Regions from separate parts of the Neobacillus sp. D3-1R genome, predicted to be linked through region 2. Evidence: a T-box and tRNA genes for the amino acid it is inferred to sense, from the RefSeq annotation. Region 2 holds a T-box; the other holds one or more tRNA genes.
The links. A T-box is a leader RNA that pairs with one kind of tRNA and senses whether it is charged. The one in region 2 lies ahead of asnS (asparagine--tRNA ligase), so its partner is inferred to be a tRNA-Asn.
Positions count from the first base shown of each region.

Region 1: it has a tRNA-Asn gene. The T-box ahead of asnS (asparagine--tRNA ligase) is inferred to sense a tRNA for this amino acid. The anticodon was not compared.

Region 1 covers NZ_CP197471.1:4,638,765-4,642,733, reverse strand. Annotated here, with positions in the region: gene sigW (RNA polymerase sigma factor SigW) at 1-259, opposite strand, end outside; gene ACSBPO_RS23450 (Spo0E family sporulation regulatory protein-aspartic acid phosphatase) at 483-647, shown strand; gene rocF (arginase) at 723-1,622, opposite strand; tRNA gene ACSBPO_RS23440 (tRNA-Lys) at 1,858-1,930, opposite strand; tRNA gene ACSBPO_RS23435 (tRNA-Gln) at 1,933-2,007, opposite strand; tRNA gene ACSBPO_RS23430 (tRNA-Tyr) at 2,074-2,157, opposite strand; tRNA gene ACSBPO_RS23425 (tRNA-Thr) at 2,165-2,237, opposite strand; tRNA gene ACSBPO_RS23420 (tRNA-Val) at 2,288-2,360, opposite strand; tRNA gene ACSBPO_RS23415 (tRNA-Glu) at 2,406-2,480, opposite strand; tRNA gene ACSBPO_RS23410 (tRNA-Thr) at 2,499-2,571, opposite strand; tRNA gene ACSBPO_RS23405 (tRNA-Asn) at 2,614-2,688, opposite strand; rRNA gene rrf (5S ribosomal RNA) at 2,699-2,814, opposite strand; rRNA gene ACSBPO_RS23395 (23S ribosomal RNA) at 2,957-3,969, opposite strand, start outside.
Region 2 covers NZ_CP197471.1:1,953,518-1,957,486, reverse strand. Annotated here, with positions in the region: gene ACSBPO_RS09970 (cyclodeaminase/cyclohydrolase family protein) at 124-720, opposite strand; T-box leader at 975-1,211, shown strand; gene asnS (asparagine--tRNA ligase) at 1,265-2,656, shown strand; gene ACSBPO_RS09960 (VOC family protein) at 2,790-3,137, opposite strand; gene ACSBPO_RS09955 (DUF2975 domain-containing protein) at 3,368-3,844, opposite strand.

The DNA.
Region 1 (3,969 bases), 2.0 Mb from region 2:
TTCTAATCCGGTCAATACATAAGTTAGTAGCGATTCGATAAATCCATGTTGAAAATTTCATTTCAATATTAAAACTACTAATATTAATATATGCACGAATAAAAGCATCCTGTGCTATATCCTCTGCCTCATGACGATTTCCAAGTATACGAAAACAAAGATGATACACTTTATCTTTATAAATTTCCACTACTTCTCCATAAGCATCCTGATCGCCTTTTAATACTTGCAAAATCCTTTTCTTTACTATGGCTTCCATTCTATTCTTACCCCCGCTCTACTGCGGCTAACCGATATACGTATCGATCGCTAAAAGGTTTCATTCTATATAAAAATTCTTTTTATTGTTCATTTTTACATGTGTTTAAGTTTTCAGAAAAAATCCCAACAATCATATATTAACAAATATTTACTGCTAAGGTTTAGGAATTTTCAAAATAGGATATAAAAAAGATAAATAAATCATATGTGAGGATGATTCGATGGAGATACAACCCAATAAATTACTCGTAGACATTGAACGCTGCAGAGAAGAAATGATTGATTTAGCAATCAATTCGTCCTTTTCAAATAAGAGGGTTGTAGACTTAAGTACAAAGCTGGATGTTTTATTAAATCGGTATTATATGCTGACTGAAAAAAAATAGCAGATTCCTGTCAGGAGTATCTGCTATTTTTTATAGGTATCTAATTTCTTTCAAAGAAAGATAGGTTACTTAAAATTATTTTAGCTTTTCCCCAAATAAAGATCCCATTAATGCAACAGCAACTTGTGCTGTTTTATTTTTTTCATCTAATATTGGATTTACTTCTACAAATTCAGCGGATGTAATAAAATCAGCTTCTGCTAGCATTTCCATCGCTAAATGGCTTTCTCGATAGCTTATTCCACCGATTACGGGTGTACCTACTCCTGGTGCATCATGTGGATCTAAACCATCCAAATCAAGAGATAAATGAACTCCGTCGGTATTTTCTTTAAGGAATGAAATAGTTTCCTCCATGACTCTTGTCATTCCCAGTCGGTCTATTTCATGCATCGTATAAACTTTAATGCCTTTTTCTCTGATTAATTCTTTTTCCCCGTCATCTAAAGAACGAGCACCTATTATGATAATATTTTCAGGCTTTACCTTTGGACTATATCCTGCAATTTCAGTTAACGCTGGATGCCCAAGGCCTAAACTTGCAGCTAGCGGCATTCCATGAATATTACCAGATGGTGAGGTCTCTGCCGTATTTAAATCTCCATGGGCATCATACCAAATAACTCCAAGATTCTTGTAATGTTTACCTACACCTGCTAATGTACCAATAGCAATGCTATGGTCACCACCAAGCACTAAAGGAAAGGCTCCATCCTTAATCGCTTGATCAACAGTTGCTGCAAGTTTTTCACTACCCTCTGCAACCGACTTTAAATTTTTCAAGTTGGTTTCGGCATTTTGAACTCGCTCTGCTCTACCAATTTCAATATCTCCTAAATCCTCTATATCAAAATGTAACTCTTCTAAACGTTCTACTACACCAGCATATCGAATGGCACTAGGTCCCATATCGACTCCTCTTCGTGTTTGACCTAAATCCATCGGAACACCAATTAATGATATTTTTTTATTCATCGATTAACTCCTCCTTCTCCCCTATACATACTATTTTAACCGCTTACATTCGCTTGACTCAACTCGACAAAGTTATGCATATATATACGGGAAAAAGGAGAATAAGCTCAACATAATTGTTTATTTCAATTTATGAAGATAGTACCAAATTACCCATTAGCTTTAAACATACTCAACATATAATTTAGAATAAAAAAAATGCGATTACTCTCTAATGAAAGTAATCGCATTTTAATGAGCCATGAAGGACTCGAACCTTCGACCCTCTGATTAAAAGTCAGATGCTCTACCGACTGAGCTAATGGCTCGTTGGCTGGGCTAGCAGGATTTGAACCTACGCATGTCGCAGTCAAAGTGCGATGCCTTACCGCTTGGCTATAGCCCAATGATTTTTTAAATTATAAAGGACATTTATATATTGTCCACTTTTTACTTTTTTTATGAAAAAAAATGGTGGAGGGGGACGGATTCGAACCGCCGAACCCAAAGGAGCGGATTTACAGTCCGCCGCGTTTAGCCACTTCGCTACCCCTCCAAAAGAGTGCCGGCTAGAGGACTTGAACCCCCAACCTACTGATTACAAGTCAGTTGCTCTACCAATTGAGCTAAACCGGCATATTTTTATTAAAAGAAAAAATCTTTTTGCTAATGCAAAAAATCTAAAATGGAGGATGACGGGATCGAACCGCCGACCCTCTGCTTGTAAGGCAGATGCTCTCCCAGCTGAGCTAATCCTCCGAAATAATATTTAAGGAACTTTATTTTCTCTATCGAGAAAAAAGTTGGTGACCCATACGGGATTCGAACCCGTGTTACCGCCGTGAAAGGGCGGTGTCTTAACCGCTTGACCAATGGGCCGTTATAATAATAATGGTAAGCTTCCAAGCGGGCTCGAACCGCTGACCTCTTCCTTACCATGGAAGTGCTCTACCTGCTGAGCTATGGAAGCATTAAAACTACCTGCTCACTATAATCTTTTTCTAAAAAAATATGGCTCCGCAGGTAGGACTCGAACCTACGACCGTTCGGTTAACAGCCGAATGCTCTACCACTGAGCTACTGCGGAACGATATGATGCCTGGCGACGTCCTACTCTCACAGGAGGAATCCTCCAACTACCATCGGCGCTGAGAAGCTTAACTTCCGTGTTCGGTATGGGAACGGGTGTGACCTTCTCGCCATCGCCACCAGACTATTTTGTTTTCGACACTTTTTTATTATAATGTCTTTTTTTAAAAAATCAAGAGAAAATTTTACTTTTCATTCCCTCAAAACTAGATAATGTATTAGAAGAAGTAAAAAACAAGTTTGCCTTATTTGGATATCCAAATGTTTTGGTTAAGTCCTCGAACGATTAGTATCAGTCAGCTCCACACGTCACCGCGCTTCCACCTCTGACCTATCAACCTGATCATCTTTCAGGGTTCTTACTAGCTTACGCTATGGGAAATCTCATCTTGAGGGGGGCTTCATGCTTAGATGCTTTCAGCACTTATCCCGTCCGCACATAGCTACCCAGCGATGCCTTTGGCAAGACAACTGGTACACCAGCGGTGCGTCCATCCCGGTCCTCTCGTACTAAGGACAGCTCCTCTCAAATTTCCTACGCCCACGACGGATAGGGACCGAACTGTCTCACGACGTTCTGAACCCAGCTCGCGTACCGCTTTAATGGGCGAACAGCCCAACCCTTGGGACCGACTACAGCCCCAGGATGCGATGAGCCGACATCGAGGTGCCAAACCTCCCCGTCGATGTGGACTCTTGGGGGAGATAAGCCTGTTATCCCCGGGGTAGCTTTTATCCGTTGAGCGATGGCCCTTCCATGCGGAACCACCGGATCACTAAGCCCGACTTTCGTCCCTGCTCGACTTGTAGGTCTCGCAGTCAAGCTCCCTTGTGCCTTTACACTCTACGAATGATTTCCAACCATTCTGAGGGAACCTTTGGGCGCCTCCGTTACTCTTTAGGAGGCGACCGCCCCAGTCAAACTGCCCACCTGACACTGTCTCCCACCCCGATAGAGGGGTGCGGGTTAGAATTTCAATACAGCCAGGGTAGTATCCCACCGACGCCTCCACCGAAGCTGGCGCTCCGGCTTCTCAGGCTCCTACCTATCCTGTACAAGCTGTACCAAAATTCAATATCAGGCTACAGTAAAGCTCCACGGGGTCTTTCCGTCCTGTCGCGGGTAACCTGCATCTTCACAGGTACTATAATTTCACCGAGTCTCTCGTTGAGACAGTGCCCAGATCGTTACGCCTTTCGTGCGGGTCGGAACTTACCCGACAAGGAATTTCGCTACCTTAGGACCGTTATAGTTACGGCCGCCGTTTACTGGGGCTTC
Region 2 (3,969 bases):
ATCATTGGCATCTAATATATATGAGGAATATGGTTTATTTCTTCCTAAATTTGTAATTTCCTTCTTTCATTACTTTTTCAAGACATTACCAAATTAATAGGGACCGCTTTGCGATCTCACTAATTATCTATTAATCATGCTTTCAATTCGTTGTTTCATTTCAGTACTATTTCGAAAGCTTTCACGAACAATAGCCCATGCATTCTCTTTATAGAATTCATCTTGTATCAATGAGAGATTGACTTTTACCCCATATTTCGCCGAAGCAGCTGCAGACTCTGCCATGTTGGCACTTCCAGCTAGTTCCCCTAACACTCTTTTGTTTGATAGATGAATGAATTGTTCGACTCCAGTTAAAATGATTTCACTATTTTTCACAACAGAAACTAATGTATCCGTTGCCTTCTTCATTGCCTCTTCATACTCATCCGGAAAATCCGCCTTTGACTTTGATGTCTTTACTACCTCTGAGAGTGTTTTCATGTCTTCTGTTGCAAGGGCCAGGCACTGATTACGAACATCTTCTATTTGTTTTAAGGATATCGGTATATTTTCGCCACCCTTTCTTAAGGTCACTTTACAGGACATTTCTAGCAATGCTGCTGCCATCGCCGCAACGGTTGCTGCAGCACTGCCACTTGCCGGTCCCGGAAAATCAGGGGCTGCTAATTTTTCCATATATTCTTGGACTGTTAAACATTCAATCTGATCCAGACCCATCTCCACCTTCTTCTGATCTTGTCAATCGGATAAAACCAAACCATTTTTACATATTGATATATATTCGCTACTATTAACATCACACCTGCATATATGCACCTTTCATTCATTCGCACAAAGTCCAAATTAAACAATTTTTTAAAAAACCTGCACAATTTGAAATTAAGGTGAATTATTATAGGGGCAACTAGACAAAGGATTATGTTATATGATAAATTATTACAATAAAAATACCTTTTAAAAATCTACATATTTTTAAATCGTTGATGAGGAAAGTAGTTTTTGCTATATTCAATAGCGAGCCGGGGATGGTGGAAGCCTGGTGATGATGCATGAATGAAGAACACCTTTGAGTTCTAACCGAAAGAGATTTCTTAAGTAGGCTTAGACGTTACCAGCACGTTATCGACTGGGGTAAGCAAGTAGCTTTAAAGTTGGTCATAGGATGACAATTTGGGTGGTACCGCGGAAGTTAGTCTTTCGTCCCTTTTTCTGGGATAGAAGGCTTTTTTTATTGTGAAAAATTACCATAAGGAGGCTTATTATGATTAAGACTGTAGTAAAAGATTTATTCAGAAATCAAGAAAATTTTAAAGACCAAACGGTTCAAATTTCAGGTTGGATCCGTACTCTTCGCGATTCCAAAACCATTGGATTTATGGAGTTAAACGACGGAACATTCTTTAAGAGTGTACAAGTCGTTTTTGAGGATACCCTTGAAAACTTCAAAGAAATTGCGAAGTTACCTATTAGCTCTTCTGTTTTAGTAGAAGGAGAATTTGTTCCAACGCCTGAAATGAAACAGCCTTTTGAAATTAAAGCGACAAAAATTGTGATTGAAGGATTATCAGATACAGATTATCCTTTACAAAAAAAGAGACATTCTCTTGAATATTTAAGAACCATCGCTCATTTACGTCCAAGAGCCAATACTTTCTCAGCTGTTTTCAGAATTAGATCTCTTGCATCTTATGCGATTCATAAATTCTTTCAAGAAAAAGGATTCGTCAATGTACATACACCGATTATTACTGGAAGCGATACAGAAGGTGCCGGGGAAATGTTCCGTGTGACATCCATGAATTTGAACCAGCTTCCAAAAACGGAAGACGGAAAAGTGGATGACAATGCAGATTTCTTCGGTAAAGAATCCAACTTAACCGTTAGCGGTCAATTAAACGCTGAAACCTTTGCTCTTGCATTCCGTAACGTGTATACCTTTGGTCCAACGTTTAGAGCAGAAAATTCAAATACAGCACGACATGCCGCAGAATTCTGGATGATCGAGCCGGAAGTTGCTTTTGCCGAATTACCGGATATCATGGACCTCGGAGAAGACATGGTGAAGTATGTCATTCAGTACGTTTTTGAACAAGCACCTGAAGAAATGGAATTCTTTAATAGCTTTGTTGATAAAACACTTATTGAAAGATTGAAGAATGCATTAGAATCCGATTTCGGAAGAGTGACTTATACCGAAGCTGTTGAATTATTAAAGAACTCCGGTAAGGAATTTGACTACCCTGTTGAATGGGGTACGGATTTACAAACGGAACATGAACGTTATCTTAGCGAGGAAGTTTACAAGCGTCCTGTCTTCGTAACAGACTATCCCAAAGAAATTAAGGCATTTTATATGAGAGCAAATGAGGACGGCAAGACAGTTGCTGCGACTGACCTATTGGTTCCCGGTATTGGCGAGTTAATCGGGGGAAGCCAACGTGAGGAAAGAGAAGAAGTCCTTGCAAATAGAATTAAAGAACTTGGTATGGCAGTAGAAGATTACTGGTGGTATCTCGAGCTTAGAAAATACGGTGGTACAAAACATTCAGGCTATGGAATTGGCTTTGAACGACTTATCATGTACTTAACAGGAATGAAGAACATCCGCGATGTCATCCCATTCCCTCGTACACCAGGAAATGCAGATTTTTAAAATAAAAAATAGGATGCTTCGGCATCCTATTTTTATTTTGATATAATTGTTCTGTAAGTGGAAAAGGAGTCGTAAATCTCAATTCCTCTTTTCGCTTATGTTTACTAAATAAAATACGAATCTTTACAACTTGTTATTTCTCCCATAGCTCAACTAGTCTACCTTCAGGATCTTTAATCCAAATAAACTCACCAAATTCACTAACCTCTTTTTCCTTTTCAAGGGGAACACCCATTTTTTCAAGATAATTGATACAGTCATCTAAATTTTCAACTTGAAAGTTTAACATCACTTGCTGCTCTGATGGGAAATACTGGTCATCTTCTGTAAAGAAAGAAAAAATCGTTTCATTGTCTGATTGCGGTGTAATAATGGCTCCATTCCAATTTTCAAAATTGATCTTCAGCACTTCACCATACCATTTTTTTACAGCATCTAGATTTTTAGTTCTCCAAAAAATTCCCCCGAATCCTTTTATCATCATACACTCGCTCCCTTTTTTATTTTAGAGTAAATTAAAATTCAAGAAATAAATAACTACCTGCCCCTTTACTTCAACAAAAAAAGCTAATCTCCTTCTTTAAGATTAGCCTTACGTACTTGATTAATTACAGCTACCGTAACTTCAAAAGCTATCCCCTTCTAGAAGAGCACCATCGTTAGAATAAGTTAACTTATTCTCAAAATTTCCCAACATTACATTAATAATAATCAGATTGTTAATTCGTTGTCTGATTTTAATTCAATCGCATTTCTTAACAATTGCTGAAGTACAGCCGAGAAGAACGCAATAACAAGACTTGCAAAAATGACTGCTATACCAATAATGGCTATCCCAGGAAGCAAAGTGTTCAAGACAGCCATTAGCAACATTCCAATGACATAAATGATGGTAATGATCATGGCACAAATCATAATACGTCTTAACGGTATTACGGCTGCTTCTGAAAAGGCTTTTTTTAACTTTATAACATTTAGGAGATTGTATGACTGATACAAAGCGAAGAAAAATGGTATCACTGAAAAGTATAGTCCAGTTAGAACAGGATATTTTAAAAATGCAAACTCTGGATACATATGAGCTGTATAACTCGCAAGTGATGGTAATGCAAAGATACACAAGCTTAAAGTTACAAAACCAATAATAGACAAAGCCGATTTTAAAAAGGTTATTGTTCCACGTTCCATAAAGCACCCCACCCATTAAATTTATAACCATAATAATATAACATTTATCGATAATCAATATATTATTATTATATTTTATACTAAATTTATTGTTTAAGGACTTATACAATTCGAGAAATCCCACA